4 regions of the Mesorhizobium sp. M0062 genome follow, and region 1 is predicted to be linked to each of the others. Evidence: riboswitches for the same ligand, from Rfam matches in the RefSeq annotation. Region 1 holds a riboswitch; each other region holds the start of a gene.

Region 1 (3,200 bases):
TCGACAGCCCAGTCGAGATAGGCTTTCCAGTCAGATTGGCGCAGTGGCAATCCTTCGCGAAACGCGGCCTCATCGATCTGGATCATCCTTGCGCCGGACCTTTCGAGATCCGTCACTTCGTCGCGGATGGCGAGCGCGATCTGGCGGCAGGCTTCGGAGCGGGGTACGTCGTCTCGAACAAAGGACCAGTTGAGAATGGTCACTGGGCCTGTGAGCATTCCCTTCACAGGCTTTTCCGTAAGCGACTGGGCGAATTGCCACCAGCGCACCGTCATCGGATTGCGCCTCGATACGTCCCCGAAGATGATGGGGGGACGCACGTAGCGCGACCCATAGCTTTGCACCCAGGCATGCTGAGTGAAGGCGAAGCCGGACAGCTGCTCGCCGAAATGCTGTACCATATCGTTTCGTTCGAACTCACCGTGCACCAGCACGTCCAGCCCGATCTCTTCCTGCCAACGAATTGCTGACTCGATCTCCTTCTTCAGGAAAATCTCGTAGTCGACATAACTGAGCTGGCCCTTCGCATGAGCGGACCGCGCGCGGCGTACCTGCGGCGTCTGCGGGAAGGACCCGATTGTCGTCGTCGGGAACGGCGGCAGCCCGAGCGTGCCGGCCTGGACTCTGGAGCGCTCGCCAAAAGCGCTCTCTCGTCGTTTCATGCTATGGTCAATGCTGGCGATCCGCCCCTCAACAAGCGGGTCATGGATCTTCGTGGACGTCAAGCGAGTGGCGGCAGCCTCGGCAGAAGCTTTCAACGCGGCTGCCACCGCATCCCTGCCTTTGGAAAGGGCCCGGGCCAGCAAGACCAGCTCGTCGGTCTTCTGGGCCGCGAAGGCGAGCCACGACCTGATGTCGGCCTCGAGTTCCGTCTCCATGCGCAGGTCAATCGGCACATGCAGCATCGAGCAAGAAGGCGCGATTTCGACGCGGTCCAAGGGCCAGCCGGCGACGATCGGTTTGATGCGGTCGAGAATGGCGGGCAGGTTCGCACGCCAGACGTTGCGGCCATCGATCAAGCCGAGCGAGAGCACCAGATCCTTCGGAGCGAGCCGACCCACCGTTTCCAGCTGCTCGGGAGCGCGCACGAGATCAATATGCAGGCCGGCCAGGGGCAGAGAAACCGCGGTTTCGAGATTGTCTCCCAGCGACCCGAAATACGTAGCCAGCATGATCTTCAGCTCGGGCGCGGCTTTCGACAGCTGGCCATAGGCGAATTCGAACGCAGCTCGTTCGTTCGGGTTCAGATCGAGGACAAGCGCTGGCTCATCGATCTGCACCCAGTCGGCTCCCGACAGATTCAGCCTCTCCAGAAGCTGCTCGTAAACCGGCAGCAGCCGCGGTAGGAGCGCGATGGGACCGAACCCTTCGGCACGCGATTTCGCCAGCTTGAGGAAGGTGATGGGTCCAAGGATGACTGGGCGTGTGTGAATGCCGAGAGCTTTAGCCTCGAGGAAGTAATCGACCGGCTTCGATGACGAGAGGGCGAACGTCTGATCATCATCGAGTTCCGGCACAATGTAGTGGTAGTTGGTGTCAAACCACTTGGTCATTTCCATCGCGGTTACACCAGGTCCATGAGCCTCCTCCTGGTAACCAGCGTGTCCACAATCCTGCGTCTGACCCTGGTAGCCGCGCGCCATTGCGAAGTAGATGTCAAGTGGGACCTCGCCGCTATTCCAGCCGTAACGGGATGGAACGGCCCCGACCATGGCTGCGGTGTCGAGCACATGGTCGTAAAGCGAGAAGTCGTTCGACGGGATTTTCGACACGCCGCGATCGCGCTGCTCTTCCCAGCTAGCGGCTCGGAGCGCCTTCGACGTCGCAAGAAGGTCGCCAGCGGACGATGTTCCGGACCAGTAGCTTTCAAGCGCGAATTTCAGTTCTCGCCGACGACCGAAGCGCGGCATGCCGAGCGTTGCTACAGGAATTTGCTGAGAGACAGTCATGTCATACCCCGATGATTGGGGCGTCGGTGACAAGGAAGGCGCTAGCAGGCCGGCATCAACGCCGGGTTGCAGCGGCCACCGAGACACCCCGCCCGTGGACGTAATTCGCGTGGCAGGTCTCCTGGCTCGCGGGGTCATAGCCTCTACCCGTCTTCCTGAGGGTATTCGCCTCAGTGACATGATTGGGGTTGGCTCGCCGCTAACAGTTGCGGGGGCAGCGCCGGCATCGCACCGGCTTCCCTCTTAGCTCCGCTGCGGCAGCGCCGCACGCGAGAACCACGACACGCAGACAATCACAGCTGTTCGCTCTTTTGTCAATGACGCATAACGAAATGTTTATGTCGCTATGTGATCGCGCTTTTACGCCTTTGTCTAGCATTGTGAAATATTCAGTCTGCTGCCCGCATTCGGCATCGTGGGACGTGATCGCAAGTCAAGTCCGACGGACGCCGCGAGTTCTCCGTTACCTCAGGAACCTTACTGGCCTTCCCCAAGCTGAGCTTCTGGAAAATGCTGGTGACGATCTGGATGACGGTGAATGCCGTCATGGCAAGCACGCCTTGCACCGCTCCTCCAGCGAGCTTCACGGCAGCAGCATGGGTCAGTTCTCCGAAGCGAATGGCTGTCGCTATCAGCGAGCTTTGACACAGTTCCGCCACTGCGGTCATCGCGTCAGTAGGGCGGCTGGTTAGTTGCCGGCGCATCTACAGCAACCCAGCCCCTTCCGCCTCGCGGCGCAAATTCTGCCTTGGCCTTGGGCCGATCTGCTGGATCACCAGGCCGGCCGCCAGCGAGCCAAGGTCGCCGCAGGTCTTGAGGTTGCGGCCCTGCGTGTAGCCATGCAGGAAACCGGCGGCGTAGAGGTCGCCGGCGCCGGTGGTGTCGACCAACTCCTTGATGGCGGTCGCCTCGATGACCACGGTCTCGTCGCCGCGCACGATCACCGAGCCTTTTTCGGAACGGGTGACGGCGGCAATCTTGCAGTCCTTGCGGATCTGAGCCAGGGCCTCGTCGAAGGATTTTGTCTGGTAGAGCGACTTGATCTCGTGGCTGTTGGCAAAGACGATGTCGACAGTGCCCGAGCGCATCAGCTCGAGGAACTCGTCCCGGTAGCGGTCGACGCAGAACGAATCCGACAACGTCATCGACACTTCGCGTCCGGCCTCGTGTGCGAGCTTCGCCGTCTGCCGGATCGCCTCCTTGGCGCGCGGCGGATCCCACAAATAGCCCTCGAAATAGGTAACCTTGGCG
Region 2 (3,200 bases), on a different contig from region 1:
GGCGATCAGCTCCAGCGCCTTGGCCCAGGCGGCTTCGGCCGCCGCAATGTCGCGCTTCAGATCCTGCGTCTCCCAGGTGAAACCCTCGCCCATCGTGTGCCAGACGACACGGTCGCCGAACGCCGCGAAGGCGTCCTTTTCGCCGGTGTGCCATTTGCCCTTGATGAACTGGACGACGCCGACGCGCTTGCCATAGCCGAGCATGCGCAGCGCCAGCCCGAAGGCGGCCGTGGTCTTGCCCTTGCCGGGTCCGGTGTTGACGATCAGCAGCCCCTTCTCGACCGTCTTTTCCGCGACCTCGGCGTCCTGCACCGCCTTGCGTTTGGCCATCTTGGCGCGGTGGCGTTCTTCGTCTTTTGCGTCGATATCGGTCATCATTTCACCTTGAGCGGCAGCCCCGCCACCATCAGTAGCACCGTATCGGCAACCGCCGCGACCTGCTGGTTGAGACGGCCGGCGGCATCACGAAACCGGCGTGCGAGCGCATTGTCGGGCACGATGCCTTGCCCGACTTCGTTCGAGACAACGAGCCAGGGCCCGCGCGGCCGCGACAGCATGTCGGCTAGCCGCCGGCATTCCGCCTCGAGATCATGGTCGGAAAGCATATGATTGGTCAGCCACAGCGTCAGGCAATCGACGAGCACCGGCTGGTTGTCGGGCAAGGCTTCGAGCGCTCCGACAAGATCGAGCGGCGCGTCGATGGTCGCCCAGCCTTCGCCGCGCCGCGAGCGATGCAGCGCGATGCGCTCGCGCATCTCATCGTCATAGGCTTCGGCGGTGGCGATATAGGCCCATGGCGGCGGCAACGCCGTCGCCAGGGTTTCGGCATGCGCGCTGTTGCCGGAGCGCCCACCGCCGATGATAAAGGTCAAACTGCGATCAGGCAAAGCTGTCGCGCAGGCTGGTCGCCGAGCCGGTGAAGCGTTCGCGCACCACGCCAATGACGGCGCCGAGCACCAACCAGAACACCAGATTGGTCACCGTCACCGCCACCACGAACTGGTGATGCAGGCCTTCGGGGATCGGCGTCTCGAAACTGTCGGGCTGCGGCGCGCCGACAATATGCGGGGCGACGATCAGAACGACGGCAAGGACGGTCAGCGGCGCCGAGGTGCGGAAGGCGATCAAGGCAAGGCCAATGGCAGTCGCCACAACCGTCGCCACCCACCAGATCTGGCGCTGCATGAGATCGGCCGCCGGCATTGCCGGCAGTTCCGGCGGCAGGCCGAGGCCCGGAGCCAGCGTGAATACGGCAAAGCCGGCCAGACCCCAGAACACCCCCTGGCGCCAGTTGCCGATGCCGCCGGCGAATTCGGAAACGGCCACCAGGACCAGCGCGAAACCGATACCGGTGACGATATTGGCCAGCACGCTGAAGGCGAATCGCTCGAAGCCGTCGGCCGGCGCCCAGCCTTCGTCCTCCGCTGGCGCGGCAGCTTCAGCCGGGGCTGCGCTGCTCACGGCATTTTCCGCCGGCGCGGCGGTGCTCATGGCATTGGTGTCCGCAGCGTTGGCGGCGGGCGCCGCGGCATGCTCATGCTCATGGCCGCCACCAGCCTTTTCGTAGACCTCGGCCTTGAGGATCAGCGGCACGGTGGCGTAGGCCTGCATGCAGGCGAGAGCGACACCCGCCACGAGCCCTGCGATCGCCGCGATGAACACGACGTTGCGAAACAGGTTCATGATGTCAGATCCTCGTCAGTGGCAGGGAAACGCCATCGAATGGCGATAGTCGTGCGCCGCATTGTGGACCGCATCGATATGCGAGAAACCGACAACGCCGACGACGAAAATGCCCAGAAACGCGCTAAGCACGAGCTGCATGAAGCGCGACTGCGAGGAGACGGAAGCGCCGAGGGAGACGGAAGCGGTATTCATATCTTGTCCTTTCGCCCTCCACCCGAGGGCATCGAAGTCAGTTCCCTGTCGCCGGCAGGTCTCCTGGCTCGCGGATCAGCGCCCTTCCCCACCTTCCCGAGGAAAAAATCCTCAGTGGCTTGGAGAGGACTACCGCACACAGTTGCGGGGGCAGCCACGGCATTGGGCAACAAGTCAGCCCTCACCGCATTCCCTCTTGGTCCCTAACGGAACCGACGACATGCATGACTATAGGCTGAAACGGCCGCATCCGGCAAACCAAATTCCGCCGGCCAACAGCGCGAATGCGCCATGCGGCGTTACGGGTTCAACGCGGTGATCCGCTCGGCAACCAGCCGCTGCAGCCGCCACAGATGGCGATCGTGAATGCCGCGCTCTTCAAGGTTTTTCACCGTGTTGTAGAGATAGTCGGCGCCCGACCCCCAGTGCCCGCAGGACGTTGCCAGCCTTTCGACGACCTTGCCCTCGTCGAGCGGCCCTGAATAGGTCAGGCCGTTGCGGTTGATGACGAAGGCCAATGCCCTGAGCGGTCCGGCCTCGCTTGCAAGCTTCAGCATGCGCGGCCGGTAGCTTGTCGGCTTCAGCGTGACTTCGCGCCGGAAAAGCCGGCCCAACTGCCCGCGCCGGTTACTTTCGGTCAGCCGGAAGGCGACGCCCTTGCATTGTCCGCCACGGTCCAGCGCCATCATCAGGCCGGGGCTGTCCTTGGTGCCGCGCCAGCGCGTCATGTTCATGCAAAAGGACCGATGCCAGCCTCGCGCCAGCGCAACGCGGTCCTCGACATAATCTATTTCCGGTTTCCAGATCAGCGATCCATAGCCGAACAGCCATAGCGGTTCGCTATCCGGGAGTTCGACCTGGAATTCATCCAGCAGCGCGTCATAGTCGGCGTCATCGAGATGCATCGCGTCCGGATCCGGCCCGGGGTCCCTGATCTCGCGCCAGCAGCGCGCGACCAGCTCCGGCGTAAGCGACATCTGTCGTGCGGCCAATTTCCGAATCCCCCCAATTTCCGAATGTCCCATGTCCACGACATGATTATGCGCCGCGCCTGCAACCGGCAATGCGGCACTCTGATTGACAAACGATTTGCCGGGGTGTCGGCTGACGCTTCATAGGAAGCCAGCCATGCATCCCAGCCCGAGCGAGCGCGACCCCTATAACGGCCTGAGCCGGGCCGAACCGACGCTACCGTCGTCGGCCTATTGGGATAGCGAGGCTTACCAGCGCGATCTCGACGCCATCTGGCACAAAAGCTGGCTGCTCGTCTGCCGCGAGGCCGACCTCGCCCAGCCGCTGGCGTTCAGGACATTCCGCGTCGG
Region 3 (3,200 bases), on a different contig from region 1:
CCTTCGGCAAGGCGCGGGCCGATGAAGGCCGCGTACCATTCGACGAACTGGATCACGCCGCCCTCGTGCAGCTCCGAATAGGGGCCGGGCTCATAGGCCGGAGACAGGATGCCGAAGGCGTTTTCCTCGACGATGCGGCGGTCCTGGTCGTTGGTCTCGGTCCAGACATGGGTGAGCTCCTCAAGGTTGTAGTCGACCCCCTCGACCGCATCCTTGTGCACCAGCCACTTGGTCGTCACCGCGGTTTGCGTGGTGCTGATCGGCAGCACCCGGAAGGTGACCGCATGGTCGATCAGTATGTGGTTCCAAGTCGTCGGATAGTGGTAGTGCATCAAGGTGCCGATGCGGTCGGCGGCAACAGTGTCGGACAGGTTCTTCGTCACCGCGCGCTTTCCCGACATCGTGTAGCTGACGGCATCGCGCAGCAGCGGCGCGCGGGTGGCGCGGTATTGCCCGGCCGGATCGATGCGGAACTTGCTCGGCAGGCCCGCCGCCTCGCATTTCGCCCAGTGCGCCAGCATCTCCGGATCGCTGTCGGCGCCCTGCACGCCGGTCACCGTCGGCGCTTCGGGGAATGTCTTGCACAGCTCTGGATGATTGCCGGCGCAGTGATAGCATTCGCGGTTGTTTTCCCAGACCAGCTTCCAGTTGCCCTTCTCGATGATGGTGCTCTCGAAGGCGACCTTGGCTTCATTCAGCCGGTGCGGCTTGAGGTAGGGCTCTATCATGGCGCGCATCGGCGCAAAGTCGGCAGGTTCTTTCGCCAGGCAGATGAAGATGTAGCCGCCGACGCTCTCGCAGGCGACGGGCTTCAGGCCGAACTGGCTCTTGTCGAAACCGTCGGCCATCTGGCGGGCAAACAGCAGCCGGCCGTCAAGCTCGTAGGTCCACTGGTGATAGGGGCAGACAAGCTTTGCCGCCATGCCCTTCTCAGTGTTGCAGACACGGCTGCCGCGATGGCGGCAGGAATTGTGAAAGGCGTTGATGTTGCCCTTCTGGTCGCGGACCAGCACCACCGGATAATCGCCGATCTGCACGGTGATATAGCTGCCGGGCTTCGGCAGTTCGCAATCATGGCCGATGAACAGCCAGTCGCGATACCAGATAAGCTCCATGTCGAGCTTGAAATAGTCCGGGTCGGTGTAGAAGGGCTGTTCCAGCGAAAAGCCTTGCTTGCGGCCGTTCAGGAGCCTCAGCATGTCGTTGCGCGTATCCATAGTTCTGTCCTCGTGGTTTAAGGACTGAACTTGGTGGTGATGGAGGAAGGATCGGACGCAGGCCGGCGCGGCGCCGGACATGCACTATCCACCTCTTGACCGCCCACCGCGATCAGTCGAGTCTATGCATCTCGGGCTGGTTTCCGGGCTCTGGAGTTGTCCTTGCGGACCATCGCGACACCTTCCCAGGCTCTTGCCCAGTGGTCTCCCGTTGCGACTTCAACTCCACCACCGTTGCGGGGGCAGCGCCGGATTCTGACCGGCTTCCCAATTCTCCGCTGCGTCGTCACGAAGCGGCACCTGAGATGCGATCATCTAATCACGGCAGCGATCGCGACGTCGGCATGAAAGCGACATCGTATCCATGCGGCGCGACACGCGCGGCATACGCTCCCCGCCGCCGGTCAAAGAGCTGAGACGTTTCTTGCGACGCCATCATCGCCGTTTCGAATCGCTGCGGATCCAGTTCGATCGGGGGCAAAAAGGGCTCAACGGTATCGAAAAGTTACTATTAGCAATCTCTAATCGAACCGAACGGTTCGTTTCTGTTGACAATGCGTGCAGGACCGTGTGAACGACGGCCCGGAAACCGACACCGGAGCGAACCACTCGGTTCGACATAAGCAACTGAAAACAATGCGATAAATGACCATAGAGGAACTTCCTGGCACAATTTCAAGGTGCAGGACCGTGGTCCACACGGAACAACTTCGTGATTGGAAACCAGCCTATGGCTTTCCCACATCGGGGCTGTCCGAACGACGCGAATTGCTCCCAAGACACGCCGCTAGACGGACAGACAAACTGGAGTACTAAAAATGAAAAAGATCATCCTCACTGCCGCAGCCGTTTTGGCGATCACCGGCAGCGCCTTCGCCGGTAGCGACAATTACGGTTCCAATGGTGCGAACCAGCCAGCCGTCTCGGTCGACAGCTCGTATACGGCTTCCATTCAGAAGCCGGCGCACGCTGACAAGCAGCCTGTCGTTCAGGGCGCCGACCGCGACCTCTACGGCAATCGCTGATCCCGACCAAAGAAGGGCGGCTAACCCGTCGCTCTCGGGATCCCAAAAAATTCAGGAGTATTGAAATGAAAAAGATCATCCTTGCTGCCGCCGCCGTTTTGGCCATCTCCGGCAGCGCTTTCGCCGGCAGCGACAACTACGGTTCGAACGGCGCCAACCAGCCTGCGATTACGTCGACCGATAGTGGCCATACGGCTTCGGTTGAGAAGTCGGCTCCAGCCGAGCAGGCGCCTGCCCACGGTGCCGACCGTAACCTTTTCGGCCGCTAAAAGCCGGTTTCCAGCACGTGGCGGGCTTATCCGCTGCAGCTGGCGGCATCAGAAAAATTCAGGAGACTAAAATGAAGAAGATCGTTCTTGCCACCGCAGCCGTTCTGGCTGTTTCGAGCGCTGCCTTTGCCGGCAGCGACAATTATGGCTCCAATGGCGCCAACCAGCCGGCCGCTGCCGTCGACACCACCCGCACTTCGTCGACCGGCACCAACTCGGCGGTCTACAAGCTGCTGAACTCGTCGAACGACCAACAGAAGTTCGTTCCTCAGAGCAGCGACAGGGATCGGTTCGGCAACAACTAACAGCCGAAGCTTAAAAAAAGAGCGGCGGGCCTGGCCCGCCGCTCTTTTTTCATGCCTGTACGACGCAGCTATCTCAAGCCGCCTTCACTTCCACCGGCTTGAGCGAGAAGGAGTGCCCATCGGCGTCGAAGATGTGCAGGTCCCCGGCATCCGCGGTCAGTCGCAGCTTTGCCCCGCGCTTGACCTCGACATTGCCGGGCAGCTTGGTCACCAACGGCAGGTCAGCGCGGCCGATATCGACATAGACAAGCTGCACCTCGCCGAGTTGCTCGACATAGTCCACCACGCCCTCGAAAAGATATTCCGCGCCGGTGGCGGCCGACAGATCCTCCGGCCGCACGCCGAAGCTGACTGCCGCACCCTTTGCTGACGCCGGCGTTGCGA
Region 4 (3,200 bases), on a different contig from region 1:
CAAGGATTTCTCGATCCCCGCCCGGTCGGCACGCCCGATCGCCGCCACCTCGCCCGCGTGCTGTCGCGCACCGGCCTGCTGCAGATCGATTCCGTCAGCGCCGTGGTGCGCGCCCACTATATGCCGCTCTATTCGCGCCTTGGCCCCTACCCGCTCACCCTGCTCGACAATGCCGCAATCACCCGCAAGCGCACCGTGTTCGAGTACTGGGCGCATGAGGCCTCGTTCCTGCCGGTCGAGACCTACCCACTGATGCGCTGGCGCATGCAGCGCGCTGAAAGCGGCGACGAAATGTATCTGGGCCTCGCCAAATGGGGCCGCGAGCACGCCGCCTATATCGAAGAGATCTACCGCGCGGTCGCCGAGCGCGGCCCGATTGCCGCTTCGGCACTGGAGGGCCAGAAAGGTTCGGGCGGCTGGTGGGGCTGGAGCCACGCCAAGCACGCCTTCGAATGGCTCTTCTGGGCCGGACGCATCACCACGGCGCACCGCCGTGGCTTCGAGCGTTTCTACGACCTGCCCGAGCGCGTGCTGCCGCAGGCGATCCTCGACCTGCCGGTGCCGGCGGCCGAGGACGCGCACCGCGAATTGCTGCGCATTTCCGCCCGCGCCCACGGCATCGCGACGTCGGGTGACCTGCGCGATTATTTCCGCTTGTCGCCGGCCGACATGAAGGGCCGGCTGGAGGAACTGGTCGAGATGGGCGAACTGCTGCCGGTAAACGTCGAAGGCTGGGACAAGCCGGCTTACCTCTATAGGGACGCCCGCCTGCCGCGAAAGATCGAGGCCCGCGCCTTGCTGGCCCCCTTCGATCCGGTGGTCTTCGAGCGCGCGCGCACCGAGCGTCTCTTCGATTTCCGCTACCGCATCGAGATCTACACCCCGGCCGACAAGCGGCAATATGGCTATTACGTGCTGCCTTTCTTGCTCGGCGACAAGATCGTCGCCCGCGTCGACCTCAAGGCCGACCGGCCTGCGAGTGTCTTACGCGTCCACGCCGCCTATGCCGAAGCAGGCGCACCGCCTGAGACCACCGCACAGCTTTTCGAGGAACTAAAGGAGATGCAGGGCTGGCTTGGCCTTGAGCGCATCGAAGTGACGCCGGCCGGCAATCTGGGGAAACCCCTGGCCGACATCGCTATGTCGTAGCAGCGCGTTGACACAACTCCCCGCAACAGCCTAAATCCGCTCCAGACGGTCCCCTGCCCGCAACGGCAAGGGCCAAGAGGGAATGCGGTGCGGGACAAAATCCCAAATCCGCGGCTGTCCCCGCAACTGTAAGCGAAGAGCCAAGGCCGAATGCCACTGGGTAACACCGGGAAGGCGGCTAACCAAGGCGATGACCCGCGAGCCAGGAGACCTGCCGTCTGAGACAAAGTATCCGATCGCCTGGCGGGTTTCCGGGCAAGGAGCACGGTTTTTGGACCAGAACAGCAGTTTTTCGGCTGGCACAGCGGACATTGCGTCCGGGGACAACGACGCCCTGACCGGCGTGACCATCATCGTCTGCGCCTCCTGCCGCGATGAGACCGGTTCCGACGCCCATCCGCGCGCCGGCGAATTGCTGGCTGAGGACACACGCCGCGCCGCTGCCGGCGATATCCGGGTCCGCACCGCCGAATGTCTCGGCAATTGCAAGCGCCGCCTCAGCGCCGCCATCCTGCGCGACGGCTGTTGGAGCTATGTCTTTGGCGATTTGACCCCAACCAGCGGCGTCGATCTCGTCACCGGCGCAAAACTTTTCGCGACTTCGACCGACGGCCTCATCCCCTGGCGCGGCCGGCCCGATAGCCTCAAGCGCGGCCTAGTGGCCCGCATCCCGCCCCTCGATATCCTGAAGGACTGACCATGACCGCCAACCTCTCCCGTGTTCCCTGCACCGTCGTTACAGGCTTCCTGGGTGCCGGCAAGACGACGCTGGTCCGCCATCTCCTGGAAAATGCCGGCGGCAAGCGCATCGCCATCATCGTCAACGAGTTCGGCGACATCGGCATCGACGGGGAAATCCTGAAAGGCTGCGGCATCGACACCTGCCCCGAGGAAAACATCGTCGAACTGGCCAATGGCTGCATCTGCTGTACAGTCGCCGACGATTTCGTGCCCGCCCTCGACAAGATCCTCGCGCTGACACCGAGGGTCGACCACATCCTGATCGAGACCTCGGGCCTCGCTCTGCCCAAGCCGCTGGTCCAGGCGTTCCAGTGGCCAAGCGTGAAGAGCCGGGTGACCGTCGATGGCGTCATCGCCGTGGTCGACGGCCCGGCGCTGGCCGAAGGCCGCGTCGCCAACGACATGGACGCGTTGCAGGCACAGCGCGCTCAGGACGAAACGCTCGACCACGACGATCCGGTCGAAGAAGTCTTCGAGGACCAGATCGCCTGCGCCGACCTGATCATCCTGTCGAAAAGCGATTTGATGGATTCAGCCGGTTCGGCCCGCGCCAACGCCATCATCAATGAGCATTCCGCTCGCGCGGTAAAAATCGTGCCGACTGCGCATGGCAAGGTCGACCCGTCGGTGCTGCTTGGCCTCGGTCTCGCCGTCGAAGACGACATCGAGAACCGCAAGTCGCATCACGACGGCGCTTTCGATCATGAGCATGACGATTTCGACACCTTCATCGTCGACATCCCCTCGATCGCCAATCCCGACGACCTGGCCAAGCGCGTCGCCACCGCCGCCGAACAGGAAAACGTGTTGCGTGTAAAAGGCTTCGTCGATGTCGGCGGCAAGCCGATGCGGCTTTTGCTGCAGGCCGTCGGCCCACGCGTCAACCATTACTATGACCGCGCCTGGACGGCCGAGGACGATCGCCGCTCGCGTCTCGTCGTCATTGGCCTGAAGGGGCTGAACCGTCCGGCGATCGAGCGTATACTCGCCGGTTGATCTCAGGCACGAGCCGCGATGCATATACTCGCCACGACCTCCGCCTCGCTCGACGATCTCGCCGAGCCAGTTGATCTCCGGCAGACGCCGGCGGATATCGTGGCGCTGTCCTTCACCGACAGCGACCTCGCCGGCCTCGCGGCGGCCTGGAAGGCCGATGCCGTCCGCCTGCCGTCGATGCGGCTGGCGGCGCTGCGCGACCTGCGCCATCCCATGTCCGTGGACCTCTGGATCGACAGCGTCGCCCGCCACGCCAAGGTGATTTTGGTGCGCATCCTCGGCGGCTACGACTGGTGGCGCTATGGCTGCGACCA

What was found. A riboswitch is a leader RNA that binds a small molecule or an ion and turns the genes downstream of it on or off. The one in region 1 is predicted to bind cobalamin.
Region 2: linked by a shared signal. The riboswitch ahead of NKJ64_RS19090 (CbtB domain-containing protein) and the one ahead of metE (5-methyltetrahydropteroyltriglutamate--homocysteine S-methyltransferase) in region 1 are both predicted to bind cobalamin.
Region 3: linked by a shared signal. The riboswitch ahead of NKJ64_RS01575 (aromatic ring-hydroxylating oxygenase subunit alpha) and the one ahead of metE (5-methyltetrahydropteroyltriglutamate--homocysteine S-methyltransferase) in region 1 are both predicted to bind cobalamin.
Region 4: linked by a shared signal. The riboswitch ahead of NKJ64_RS18865 (DUF1636 family protein) and the one ahead of metE (5-methyltetrahydropteroyltriglutamate--homocysteine S-methyltransferase) in region 1 are both predicted to bind cobalamin.

Annotation. Positions count from the first base shown of each region.
Region 1 covers NZ_JAMYUO010000040.1:26,035-29,234, forward strand. Annotated here, with positions in the region: gene metE (5-methyltetrahydropteroyltriglutamate--homocysteine S-methyltransferase) at 1-1,949, opposite strand, end outside; cobalamin riboswitch at 2,044-2,245, opposite strand; gene NKJ64_RS29130 (adenosine kinase) at 2,654-3,200, opposite strand, start outside.
Region 2 covers NZ_JAMYUO010000015.1:141,333-144,532, reverse strand. Annotated here, with positions in the region: gene cobO (cob(I)yrinic acid a,c-diamide adenosyltransferase) at 1-375, opposite strand, end outside; gene cobU (bifunctional adenosylcobinamide kinase/adenosylcobinamide-phosphate guanylyltransferase) at 375-887, opposite strand; gene NKJ64_RS19095 (CbtA family protein) at 880-1,683, opposite strand; gene NKJ64_RS19090 (CbtB domain-containing protein) at 1,699-1,878, opposite strand; cobalamin riboswitch at 1,915-2,110, opposite strand; gene NKJ64_RS19085 (gamma-glutamylcyclotransferase) at 2,178-2,870, opposite strand; gene NKJ64_RS19080 (aromatic ring-hydroxylating oxygenase subunit alpha) at 3,007-3,200, shown strand, end outside.
Region 3 covers NZ_JAMYUO010000001.1:343,250-346,449, forward strand. Annotated here, with positions in the region: gene NKJ64_RS01575 (aromatic ring-hydroxylating oxygenase subunit alpha) at 1-1,217, opposite strand, end outside; cobalamin riboswitch at 1,335-1,536, opposite strand; gene NKJ64_RS01580 (DUF680 domain-containing protein) at 2,036-2,242, shown strand; gene NKJ64_RS01585 (DUF680 domain-containing protein) at 2,308-2,511, shown strand; gene NKJ64_RS01590 (DUF680 domain-containing protein) at 2,583-2,816, shown strand; gene NKJ64_RS01595 (ABC transporter ATP-binding protein) at 2,890-3,200, opposite strand, start outside.
Region 4 covers NZ_JAMYUO010000015.1:95,960-99,159, reverse strand. Annotated here, with positions in the region: gene NKJ64_RS18870 (winged helix-turn-helix domain-containing protein) at 1-1,149, shown strand, start outside; cobalamin riboswitch at 1,179-1,382, shown strand; gene NKJ64_RS18865 (DUF1636 family protein) at 1,421-1,846, shown strand; gene cobW (cobalamin biosynthesis protein CobW) at 1,849-2,886, shown strand; gene cobN (cobaltochelatase subunit CobN) at 2,905-3,200, shown strand, end outside.